One region of the Streptomyces sp. NPDC001153 genome, then DNA from elsewhere that is predicted to be linked to it. Evidence: riboswitches for the same ligand, from Rfam matches in the RefSeq annotation. Region 1 holds a riboswitch; the other holds the start of a gene.
The links. A riboswitch is a leader RNA that binds a small molecule or an ion and turns the genes downstream of it on or off. The one in region 1 is predicted to bind S-adenosylmethionine.
Positions count from the first base shown of each region.

Region 2: linked by a shared signal. The riboswitch ahead of thrC (threonine synthase) and the one ahead of ACWDEN_RS01700 (amino acid ABC transporter permease) in region 1 are both predicted to bind S-adenosylmethionine.

Region 1 covers NZ_JBSFJZ010000001.1:371,233-377,117, forward strand. The annotation lists gene ACWDEN_RS01685 (GNAT family N-acetyltransferase) at 1-109, opposite strand, end outside; gene ACWDEN_RS01690 (transporter substrate-binding domain-containing protein) at 199-1,224, opposite strand; gene ACWDEN_RS01695 (amino acid ABC transporter ATP-binding protein) at 1,287-2,084, opposite strand; gene ACWDEN_RS01700 (amino acid ABC transporter permease) at 2,081-3,061, opposite strand; SAM riboswitch class IV at 3,388-3,496, opposite strand; gene ACWDEN_RS01705 (4Fe-4S binding protein) at 3,665-3,775, opposite strand; gene ACWDEN_RS01710 (hypothetical protein) at 3,772-4,398, opposite strand; gene ACWDEN_RS01715 (LLM class flavin-dependent oxidoreductase) at 4,598-5,885, opposite strand, start outside.
Region 2 covers NZ_JBSFJZ010000002.1:145,978-151,862, forward strand. The annotation lists gene ACWDEN_RS02705 (alpha,alpha-trehalose-phosphate synthase (UDP-forming)) at 1-1,447, opposite strand, end outside; gene otsB (trehalose-phosphatase) at 1-29, shown strand, start outside; gene ACWDEN_RS02710 (glucosyl-3-phosphoglycerate synthase) at 1,530-2,474, opposite strand; SAM riboswitch class I at 2,636-2,800, shown strand; gene thrC (threonine synthase) at 2,818-4,101, shown strand; gene ACWDEN_RS02720 (MoaD/ThiS family protein) at 4,098-4,373, shown strand; gene ACWDEN_RS02725 (cold-shock protein) at 4,806-5,012, shown strand; gene groL (chaperonin GroEL) at 5,338-5,885, shown strand, end outside.

The DNA of each region.
Region 1 (5,885 bases):
CAGCGTTGCCGATTCGTTCGGCGAAGTGGGCGTGGGGGCCGGTGAGCGCGGCCCAGGCGGGGTTGTCCAGGATGTGCGAGGAACTGGCGTCGAGGGTGGTGACGGACATGGTGTGGCGGTCTCCGGGGTGCGGCTCGGGGTGTCCGGCGCGAGGGGACTCCATCGCGGGGCGGCGGTGGAGTCCCCGGCACGCACTGGTCAGGAGTTGTCGAGCGGCAGGCCCGGCGGGTTCACCTCGGACTTGGCGACGGCCTCGTTGGAGAGGTTGTACGCCTTGAGCCACTCGGCGTACTGACCGTTCTTGATCAGGTAGTTGATCGCGTCGGCCAGTGGCTTGGCGAGTCCGCTGTCCCTCTTCGCCGTTGCCGCGATCAGGCCCTGCAGGCTCGCGCCCGCGCCGGAGTAGATGCCCGCTGTACGGGTGGCGTTGGGCGTGTTGGCCACCTGACGGTTGTGATACGCGAAGCCGGGGTTGGGACCGAAGGAGGCGTCGATCTTGCCGCTGTTCAGGGCGAGGTAGGTGCTGGGGCTGTCCTGGAAGTACTTGACGGTGAGCTTCTTGCCCTCCTTGGCCAGCTTGTCCTTCCACTCCAGGAGGATCTTCTCCTGGTTGGTGCCGGAGCCGACGGCGATCGTCTTGCCGGCGAGGTTCTCGTAGTTGCCGTCGAAGTTCCAGGTGCTCTTCTTCGGCACGAGGAAGGCGAGGTTGTCCTGCCGGTAGGAGGCGAACTCGTACTTCTTCTTGCGCTCCTCGGTGTCGGTGACGTTGGAGAAGGCCACGTCGACCTTGCCGCTGTCGATGCCGACGAAGAGGTTCTCCCAGGTGGAGTTCTTGACCTCGGCCTTGAGCCCGAACACCGCGGCGACCAGGCGGCCGAGGTCGGGCTCGGAGCCGGTGAGGGTCTTCTGGTCGTTGCCGACGTACGCCAGCGGCGGGAACCCGGCGGGCAGGGCACCGATGCCGATCTCCAGCTTGCCGCTCTTCTTGACGGCGGCGGGCAGTTCGGCGCTGATGGACTTGACCTCGGAGACCTTGATGGTGGTCTGGGTGGCGGCGCCGTTGGAGACACGTCCGATGACGACCTCGCCGGACTTGGCGGCTTCGGTGGTGGTGGCCGCGTCGCTGTTGCCACCGCAGGCGGCGAGCCCGGTGGCCAGGGAGGCGACGGCGGTCGCCGCGGTGATGCCGCGTATCAGGCTGCGTCGGGTGAAGTGGGTGGGCATGGCCGTTCCTTGTCGCTGAAGGTGATGAGGGTGGCGTGGGGGGAGGTCTTGGGATGCGAGGGTCAGAGGACCTTGCTGAGGAAGTCCCTGGTCCTCTCGTGTCGCGGCTTGTCGAGGACCTCGGAGGGCGGGCCCTGCTCGATGATCTTGCCGCCGTCGATGAAGACGACCCGGTCGGCGATCTCGCGGGCGAAGCCGATCTCGTGGGTGACGATGACGAGGGTGGTGCCGCTGGTCGCCAGGTCCTTGATGACGGCGAGGACTTCACCGACCAGTTCGGGATCGAGGGCGGAGGTGGGCTCGTCGAAGAGGATGACGCCGGGGCGCAGCGCGAGGGCGCGGGCGATGGCGACGCGCTGCTGCTGGCCGCCGGAGAGCTGGCGCGGGTAGGCGCCGGTCTTGTCGGCGAGGCCGACCCGGACGAGCAACTCGCGGGCCAGTTCCCGGGCTTCGGGCTTGGTGAGCTTCCCGGTCGCGACCGGGGCGGCGGCCACGTTGTCCAGCACGGTCAGATGCGGGAACAGGTTGAAGTTCTGGAAGACGAAGCCGATCCGGCCGCGCTGGGTGAGGATGGCCCGCTCGCTGAGCTCCTTGAGCCGGTCGCCCTGCCGCTTCACGCCGATCAGCTCGCCGTTGATGCTGACGTAGCCGATCTCGGGCTTCTCCAGGTGGTTGATGACCCGCAGCAGGGTGGACTTGCCGGAGCCGGAGGGGCCCAGGATGACGGTGACCTCGCCGGGGCGGACGGTCAGGTCGACGCCGTCCAGTACCCGGTGGGTGCCGTACCACTTGTGCACGTCGTGGACCTCGACGGTGGCGGCCTCGACGTCCGCCAGGGCTTCGAGCGTCTCGGCGGTCATACGGCGGCCTCCCGGCGGATACGGGCCCGCAGGCCGGAGAGACCGGTGCGGAGCTTCTGCAGCGGCGTCGGCGGCAGGCTGCGGGTGGCACCGCGGGCGTAGTGCCGCTCGACGTAGAACTGGATGACGGACACGATGCTGGTCAGGATCAGGTACCAGACGGTGACGACCAGCAGCAGCGGCACGATGTCTCCGGGGTAGGTGGCGCCCATGGTCTGCGCGGAGCCGAACAGGTCGAGCAGGGAGACGTAGAAGACCAGCGAGGTTCCCTTGATCAGGCCGATGAGCTGGTTGACGTAGTTCGGGATGATCGAGCGCAGCGCCTGCGGGAAGACGATCTTCCGGAACTGGTAGCCCTTCGGCAGGCCGAGCGCCGCGGCAGCCTCGTGCTGGCCCTGGTCGACGGAGAGGATGCCGCCGCGTACGACCTCGGCCGCGTAGGCGGCCTCGTTGAGGCTGAGGCCGACGACGGCGACGACCATGTCGGTGGCGAGTCTCGACTCGTCGAAGGAGAAGAAGGCCGGGCCGAAGGGGATGCCGACGCTCAACGTCTTGTACAGAGCGCTGAAGTTGTAGAGGAAGATCAGCACCACGATGAGCGGGATGGAGCGCAGCGCCCAGACGTAGGTCCAGCTGACCGCGCGCAGCACCGGGCTCTTCGAGAGCCGGCCCAGTGCGAGCACAATGCCGCCGACAAGGCCCAGCACCGCGCTGTAGGCGGTGACTTCGAGGGTGATCAGCAGGCCGTCGAGGATGGTGGGGCGCAGGAACCAGTAGCTCCAGCGGTCCCACTGGTAGAAGGGGTTGGTGACCAGTCCGTGCACGAACTGGGCGACCAGGACCAGCACGACCGCGGTGAGGATCCAGCGGCCTGGCCGCCGCAGCGGAAGAACCCGCTGGGCTGTGAGAGCTTTTGACGGTTCGTCGACGGTCGGCGCCTCGGCGAGGGTGACGGTGGCACCAGGGGGTTCACTCATGGTGGGCTCCGGCTGGGTGGGCACACACCCCGGAAGCACGGCGGCATGCGGCGGCGCACACGACGGCGAGGTACCGGGGCGGGGAGGGCAAGGGGGCACACCGCGGGCGCGGTGTTCGTCAGGAAGTGCGGGGGCTGCGGGGAGGTGTCAGCCCCGACAGCGGGCGCGGCCCGGTGCGGTACACAGTGCGCTGTTCACGCGGAGCAGATCGACGGCACGATCGGCGACGAGCAGGTTCGCGTACGACGGTACGCAGCCCGGGGAGCGGCGGGCGGCCGTCCTGGGAGCTGCGTACATGGTGTCACCGTCACTGTTCCGGCCCTGGGGCCTCGCGCTTACCGAAACTTCATCGGCCGGGTCGTCACCTGGGGCACCCCACCGCGGCGGGAGGGTTGCCGGTCAGCAAGCCAGGGCTTGTCGCTGACGCTCATGACCGTTCTGGGCAGTAGTTAAGGCAACGGCCCGAACATTTGTCAACGCCGGTCCACCAGGTGAACGGCCGAAGCGCGAGCCCGGAGCGACCGCGGTCACCAGCGGGGCGACGAACGGCGCGTCGGTCGGGCAGTACGCCTCGCACTGGAAGCAGGTCTGGCAGCTGTCCTGTCACGCGATCAACGGAACGCCGTCGGCACCGCGATCGAAGACGCGCGTCCGGCACACCTCGATGCACCAGTTGCAGGCGATGCAGCGGTCCGGCTCGGCGATCTCGATCACGCGGCTCGGCCTCCGCTCGTGACCAGAGCCCGCGACGCCGGCTCCGGACGGCTCCAGACCTCGTCGAGCCCACCGGTGAGCAGCCGATGGTGCTGGGCCGGATCCTGCGTCGGCCGGTCGGCCCGCTTGTGCATGCCGCGCGATTCGGTGCGCTGCAGTGCCGCGTGGTACATCCAGCGGCCGTGGGCCGCCATCGCGGCCGCTTCCCTGGCCCGGAAGAGTTCCTCACCGCTCGCCCCCAGCCCTTCGCGGACCGCGGACCGCGTCCCGTGCAGCGACCGCAGAGCCGGCTCGAGACGGTCGGCGTGCCGCAGGTAGTTACGGTCGTACGGCAGGACCTCGCGCTGGACGGCGGCGACGACCTCGCCGTGACCTGCGTTCACGGCACCGGTCGGGCGGAGGCCGGCCGTCCCCACGGGCCGCAGCCCACGGTCCGGACGGACCCGCCGGGTGGCGAACTCGGCGGCGCCCCGGCCGGCCCAGCTGCCCGAGGACGCCGCCCACGCGGCGTCGTGGCTACCGCCTCCGGTGAAGCCGCCGCAGATCAGCTCGCGGGTTGCGGTGTCGCCGGCCGCGTACAGGCCGGGGACGTCGGTCGAGCAGTCGTGGTCGGCGATGCGCACACCGCCGTGCCGCGTACCGTGCCTTCGGCCAGCAGAGTGATCTCGAACAGGTCGGTGAAGGGGTCGATGCCCAGCCGGTCGAAGCCGAGGAAGGTGTTCGGCTGCCCCTAAGCCGTCTTCGTGGGAATTGCGAAGGCCCTCGACCCGCAGCGCGGGCGGACTCCCGCCGCTCCGGGAAGCGGCGGCAGTCGCGAGCTCGTCAGCCATGGAACTGGTTCGCCGGGACCGGGAGCCCGTAGTGCTCACGCAGGGTCGTGCCCTCGTACTCCTCGCGGAACAGCCCCTTGCCGCGCAGGATCGGCAGCACATGCTCGACGAAGGCCGCGAGGCCCGACGGCAGGGCGGGCGCCATGATGTTGAACCCATCCGCGGCACCGCCCTCGAACCAGGCGATGATCGTGTCAGCGACCTGCTCGGGCGTCCCGATGAACTCGAAGTGACCGCGCCCGCCGCCCAGCCGGGAGATGATCTGCCGGACCGTCAGCTGCTCGCGGACCGCAAGATCGATGATCAGGTCGGAGCGGCTCTGCGAGCCTTCCAGCTTCGGCCTGGCGAGGATGAAGTCCGGCAGGCGCTCGTCGAGTTCGAAGACCGACGGCTCGGTCTCGAACACGGCGGCCAGCTGACGCAGCCCGTACTCCGGAACGCGCAGCTCGTCGAACTGCCGCGCGAGCGCCCGGGCCTCCTCCTCGGTCGACCCGATGTACGGGACGATGCCGGGCAGGACGATCACACCGTCCGGGTCGCGGCGAGCGGCCCTGGTCCGCGCCTTGATGTCGGCGTAGAAGGCGGCCGCACGCTCGTACGTCGCGTGCGCGGTGAAGATCGCCTCTGCGTGGCGGGCCGCGAAGTCCTTGCCGTCCTCGGAGGAGCCGGCCTGGACGAGCAGCGGGTAACCCTGCGGTGGACGCTCGACGTTGAGCGGGCCTGCCACCTTGAAGTACCGGCCCCGGTGGTCGAGGCGGTGCAGACGCGCGGGGTCGGCGTAGCGTCCTGTGGTCCTGTCCGCGAGGACGGCCTCGGACTCCCAGCTGTCCCACAGCGCCTTGGCGACCTTCAGGAACTCGTCGGCGCGGGCGTAGCGTTCGGCGTGGCCGGGGCGGTCGTCGAGACCGAAGTTGGCGGCCTCGTCGGCTCCGGCGGAGGTGACGATGTTCCAGCCGGCGCGGCCGCCGCTGACGTGGTCGACGGAGGCGAGCCGGCGGGCGAGGTTGTAGGGCTCGTTGTAGGTCGACGACACGGTCGCGATGAGGCCGATCCTGCTGGTCGCCTGGGACAGCGCGGTCAGCAGGGTCAGCGGTTCGAGCTGGCCCGGCGGGCGGAACTCGCCGGTGCCGATGAGTGCCGGGCCGTCCGCGAGGAACAGGGAGTCGAACTTGGCGCTCTCGGCCAGCTGCGCCAGCTCGATCCAGTGCCGCAGGTCGAAGTCCGCCCGGGAATTGCTGTGCGGGAGCCGCCACGCCGCCTCGTGGTGACCCGCCTCCATG
Region 2 (5,885 bases), on a different contig from region 1:
AGCTGGACCGAAGCTCCTCCAGCGCCTGAAGCTGCTGAAGGAACCACTGAGCGGGCGGCAACGCGGTGGCGGCCGCCGCCAGCCGCTTCGACCGCTCCGCCCGCTCGCCCGCCGGCATGGTCAGCGCGGAGTGCAACGCGTCGGCCGTGCCCCCGATGTCGTACGGGTTCACCACGAGCGCGTCGGTGCCCAGCTCCTCGTACGCCCCCGCCTCCCGCGACAGCACCAGCGCACAGCCCTCGTCGGAGACGACCGGCACCTCCTTGGCGACCAGGTTCATGCCGTCCCGGATGGGGTTGACCAGCGCCACGTCGGCGAGCCGGTAGGCGGCCAGGGAGCGGGCGAAGTCGTCCTTGACATGCAGGACGACCGGCGTCCAACCGGGCGTGCCGTAGGCCGAGTTGATCTGCTCCGCCACCCGCTGGACCTCGGCGGTGTAGTCGCGGTACACGGCGAGGTCCTGCCGCGACGGGTAGGCGAACGCGAGATGCACCACCCGTTCACGCCACTCGGGGTGGTCGTCCAGCAGCTGCCGGTACGCCAGCAGGCCGCGCACGATGTTCTTGGACAGCTCGGTGCGGTCGACGCGCACGATGGTGCCGCGGCCTTCGCCGATCTCCTCGCGCAGGGCCGCCATCCGCTCGTCCACATCGGGTTCATGGGCCCGCTTGCGCAGGAAGTCGGCGTCCGCGCCGAGCCCGTGCACACCGACCCGCACGGCCGGGGCCCCGGGTCCCAGTACCGCGTGACAGCACTCCGTGAACGCGTCCGCCCAGCGCCTGGTCAGGAATGCCGCCCGGTCCGCGCCCAGGATGCCGTTCAGCAACTCGGCGGCGATGTCGTCGGGCAGCAGCCGGAAGTACTCCGGGGGCGCCCACGGCGTGTGCGAGAAGTGGCCGATCCGCAGGTCGGGGCGGAGTGCGCGGAGCATGCCGGGGACCAGGCACAGGTGGTAGTCCTGCACCAGCACCGCCGCGCCCTCGCCCGCCGCCTCGGCCAGTGCCTCGGCGAAGGCCCGGTTGTAGGCCTCGTACGACGCCCACTGCCGCCGGAACTCCGCGTCGAAGACCGGTTCCAGCGGGGTCTGGTACAGCATGTGGTGCACGAACCACAGCACCGAGTTGGCGATGCCGTTGTAGGCGTCCGAGTGCACCTGCGCGTCGATGTCCAGCATCCGCACCCGCTGCCCGGCGGTGTCCTCGCCCGGCAGCAGCCCGCCGCCCGCACGCCGTACGGCCTCCCGGTCCCCGTCGCCGAGCGCCGCGCACACCCACAGCGAGTCCGTGTCCGGCCCGATGGCCGACAGCCCCGAGACCAGCCCGCCGCCGCCCCGCTTGGCGCGCAGCGAACCGGCCCCCTCCTCGTCGTCCACCGTGTACGAAACCGGGCCGCGGTTGGACGCGACCAGCACCTGAGCTCTCTCGGCAGCACCGTGCGTGGAAGCCATGGTCCTCAACCTAGCCCGGCCCGGAAACGCTCAAACGTACGGCCACGTCCGGCACGCCGACGTATACGACCCCGCGGCCGGTTCACGCCACCCTGCGCTCGGCGTACTCCGCGATCTCCACCATCGGCGGCCGTTCCTCGGTGTCCACCGAGTAGGTGCGCGGCTCGAAGCCCTCCTCGCCCCGCTCGAACTGGGTGAGGGAGGGGCGGATCAGATGGCCGCGGGCCAGCCGGAGCTGGGCCGTGCGGTAGATCGCCGCGGCCATCCGGCCCAGCGCCTGCCCGTCCTGGTGGCGGTGCTTGCGCACGCCCACGTCCACCTGTGCCAGCGCGTCGAGACCGACCAGGTGCAGGGCGTCCACCAGCATGCCCAGCTCCACGCCGTACCCGACCGGGAACGGCAGCTGTTCCAGCAGCGAGCGCCGGGCCGCGTACTCGCCGCCGAGCGGCTGGACGAAGCCGGCCAGCTGCGGCCAGTGCATGTTCAGCAGGGGGCGGGCCATCAGCTCGGTGACCCGGCCGCCCTGACCGGTGGCGCCGCCCAGCGGGCGGTCGTACATGCCCTTGACCAGGTCCACCCCGGGCTCGGTGAGCAGCGGGCCGACGATCCCGGAGACGAAGTCGGAGGAGAACTCCCGCAGGTCCGCGTCGATGAAACAGACGATGTCCCCGCTGGTGGCCAGGAGCGAGCGCCACAGCACCTCACCCTTTCCGGGGACGGCGGGAATGCGGGGCAGGATCTCGTCCCGGTGAACCACCCGCGCGCCCGCGGCGGCGGCGACCTCGGAGGTGCGGTCGGTGGAGCCGGAGTCGACCACCACGATCTCGTCGACGAGGGGGACCTGCTCGACGAGGTCGTGCCGGATGACGGCGACGATGTCGCCGACCGTCTCCTCCTCGTTGAGCGCGGGCAGTACGACACTGATCGTCTGGCCGGTGCGCTGCTTGGCGCACAGGATCCGGTGGAGCGGGCGATCGGCCACGGACCAGGAGCGGGTGGCCAGCCAGCGCTCGACTTCTTCCAGCACGGTCTGCGGCTCCTCACTGTTCGTGATCGCACGGGCTGCACCGTGTGATCCATCTCGCGGTTCGGACGACTATCTCAACTCTCCTGGCCTTCGGTTACAGTCTTGAACAACGCCGATGACCATCGCATGTCGGGGGTCGGAGCGCGTTCACAACCGCATACCGCTCATCCAGAGGGGCAGAGGGACACGGCCCGATGAAGCCCCGGCAACCCTCCAGTCGGTACTCGTAGATCGGCCTGATCAGGCTCGATCGCTCCGCGAGGCTCCCGGCTAGGGAAGGTGCCAAATCCGTCTCACGGCGAGGTGCGTCGTGAGGAAGATGAGGAGAAAGGGCCTCGCCTCCATGGCTGTGCAGACAGTTGCAAGCTCCACCGATTCCACCGTAGACCTCGGTCCCGCCGCGGCCCTGAGCTGTCGCGAGTGCGGTCACCGCGTCCCCCTCGGTCCGGTGTTCGCCTGCGAGGAGTGTTTCGGTCCGCTGGAGATCGCCTACGACTTCTCCGCCTACGACACCGAAGAGCTGCGCCGCCGTATCGAGTCCGGCCCCGCGAACATCTGGCGGTACGCGCCGCTGCTGCCGGTCCCGGCCGACGTGGCCGACAAGCCGAACCTGAACCCGGGCTGGACCAAGCTGGTCAAGGCCGACAACCTCGCCCGCGAACTCGGCGTCACCGGCGGCCTGTTCGTCAAGGACGACTCCGGCAACCCGACCCACTCCTTCAAGGACCGCGTGGTGGCCCAGGCCCTGGAGGCCGCCCGCGCCTTCGGCTTCACCACCCTGTCCTGCTCCTCCACCGGCAACCTCGCCGGTGCCGTCGGCGCCGCCGCGGCCCGCGCCGGTTTCCGGTCCTGCGTGTTCATCCCGCACGACCTGGAGCAGGGCAAGGTCGTCATGGCCGCGGTCTACGGCGGCGAGCTCGTCGGCATCGAGGGCAACTACGACGACGTCAACCGCTTCTGCTCCGAGCTGATCGGCGACCCGGCCGGCGAGGGCTGGGGCTTCGTCAACGTCAACCTGCGGCCGTACTACGCGGAGGGCTCCAAGACGCTCGCGTACGAGATCTGCGAGCAGCTCGGCTGGCGGCTGCCCGACCAGATCGTGGTCCCGATCGCCTCCGGCTCCCAGCTGACGAAGATCGACAAGGGTCTGCAGGAGCTGGTCGGGCTCGGCCTCGTCGAGGACAGGCCGTACAAGATCTTCGGTGCGCAGGCCGAGGGCTGCTCGCCGGTGTCGACCGCCTTCAAGGCGGGCCACGACGTCGTACGGCCCCAGAAGCCGAACACCATCGCCAAGTCCCTCGCCATCGGCAACCCTGCCGACGGGCCGTACGTCCTGGACATCGCGCGCCGCACCGGCGGTGCCGTGGAGGACGTGACGGACGGGGAAGTCGTGGACGCCATCAAGCTGCTGGCCCGCACCGAGGGCATCTTCGCCGAGACCGCGGGCGGTGTGACCGTCGGCGTCACCCGCAAGCTGGTCAAGGACGGCGTCCTGGACCCGACGAAGACCACGGTGGTCCTGAACACCGGTGATGGACTCAAGACGCTGGACGCGGTGGCCGGCACCGGCCTCACCGCCACCATCCGACCGACCCTGGACTCCTTCCGAGAGGCTGGCCTCGCATGAGCGTGACCGTTCGCATCCCGACGATCCTGCGCACCTACACGGGCGGGCAGGCCGAAGTGGCCGCCGAAGGCGGCACCCTCGCCGAGGTCATCGCCGACCTGGAGAAGAACCACACCGGGATCGCCGCGCGCGTCCTGGACGACCAGGGCAAGCTGCGCCGGTTCGTCAACGTGTACGTCAATGACGACGACGTCCGCTTCGAGCAGGGACTGGAGACCGCCACCCCGGACGGCGCGGGTGTCTCCATCATTCCGGCCGTCGCCGGCGGCTGATCGTTACCTTGGGTAACTTCGGTTACGCATTGTTCATCGAATTGCCTCCTCCGTGAGAGAAGCGGAGGGGGCAATTCTGTGTGATTGAGCGCGGTAGAGTTGGGGAACGCGCTCCGGGACCAACCGGTCGGGGGCCTTGTATTCATGCCGCACACCCGACAAGAAGTAGCCAAAGTCGACGTGTTTTATGCGGCTTTTGTGGTGATTTGAGGGGCCCGACTTGCCCTGGAGTCGGGTGAATTCTCACCACATTCCGGACCGTTCCCGTCCAGAATTCTCGTCCGATTGACCTGTTGCAGACGGCAGTTGGACAGATACATTCAGCCGCGGTCGACGCGTTCCGGCGCACGCCCCCGACCGATGGGGGGTGAGGTCTGACCCGGGTCCGCGAAGTGTGGATCTGTGCAAGGGCCAGTAATAGGGGAGTTAGGCATGGCTCAGGGCACCGTCAAGTGGTTCAACGCGGAGAAGGGGTACGGCTTCATCGCGGTCGACGGTGGTGCGGATGTTTTCGTCCACTACAGCGCGATCCAGATGGACGGTTACCGCACCCTGGAAGAGGGGCAGCGGGTCGACTTCGAGATCTCGCAGGGCCAGAAGGGCCCGCAGGCGGACATGGTCCGGCTGGCGACCAGCTGAAGCACGCGTCGACTGACAGCGACGTTCTTCTGTTCATCTTTCGAAGGGCCCGTACCTCCTGGGGTGCGGGCCCTTCGGCCTGCCCGGGGCCGCCTGTTCGCCCGCGGCCGAGTGCCCCTCCGGCAGGCCCGGGGCGCTTGCACTCGGGCATGCCGAGTGCTAATCATTGGCGTTAGCACTCTGAAGGTGAGAGTGACAAAGAAGGACCGGGTCGGTGAGGTGCGCGGGCCACGTGGGGCAAGGAACCACAGGCCGGCGAACCGTCCGTCGCGGGCGCGGGCGCGGTCCGAAGGAATCACCCCCAGTCCTGGAGGGACCACTTCACATGGCCAAGATCATCGCGTTCGACGAGGAGGCGCGGCGCGGCCTCGAGCGCGGCATGAACCAGCTCGCGGACGCCGTGAAGGTGACGCTCGGCCCCAAGGGCCGCAACGTCGTCCTCGAGAAGAAGTGGGGTGCCCCCACGATCACCAACGATGGTGTCTCCATCGCCAAGGAGATCGAGCTCGAGGACCCGTACGAGAAGATCGGCGCCGAGCTGGTCAAGGAAGTCGCCAAGAAGACGGACGACGTCGCCGGTGACGGTACGACCACCGCGACCGTGCTCGCCCAGGCCCTGGTCAAGGAAGGCCTGCGCAACGTCGCCGCCGGTGCCAACCCGATGGCCCTGAAGCGCGGTATCGAGAAGGCCGTCGAGGCCGTCTCCGCCGCCCTGCTGGAGCAGGCGAAGGACGTCGAGACCAAGGAGCAGATCGCCTCCACCGCGTCCATCTCCGCCGCCGACACCCAGATCGGCGAGCTGATCGCCGAGGCCATGGACAAGGTCGGCAAGGAAGGCGTCATCACCGTCGAGGAGAGCAACACCTTCGGCCT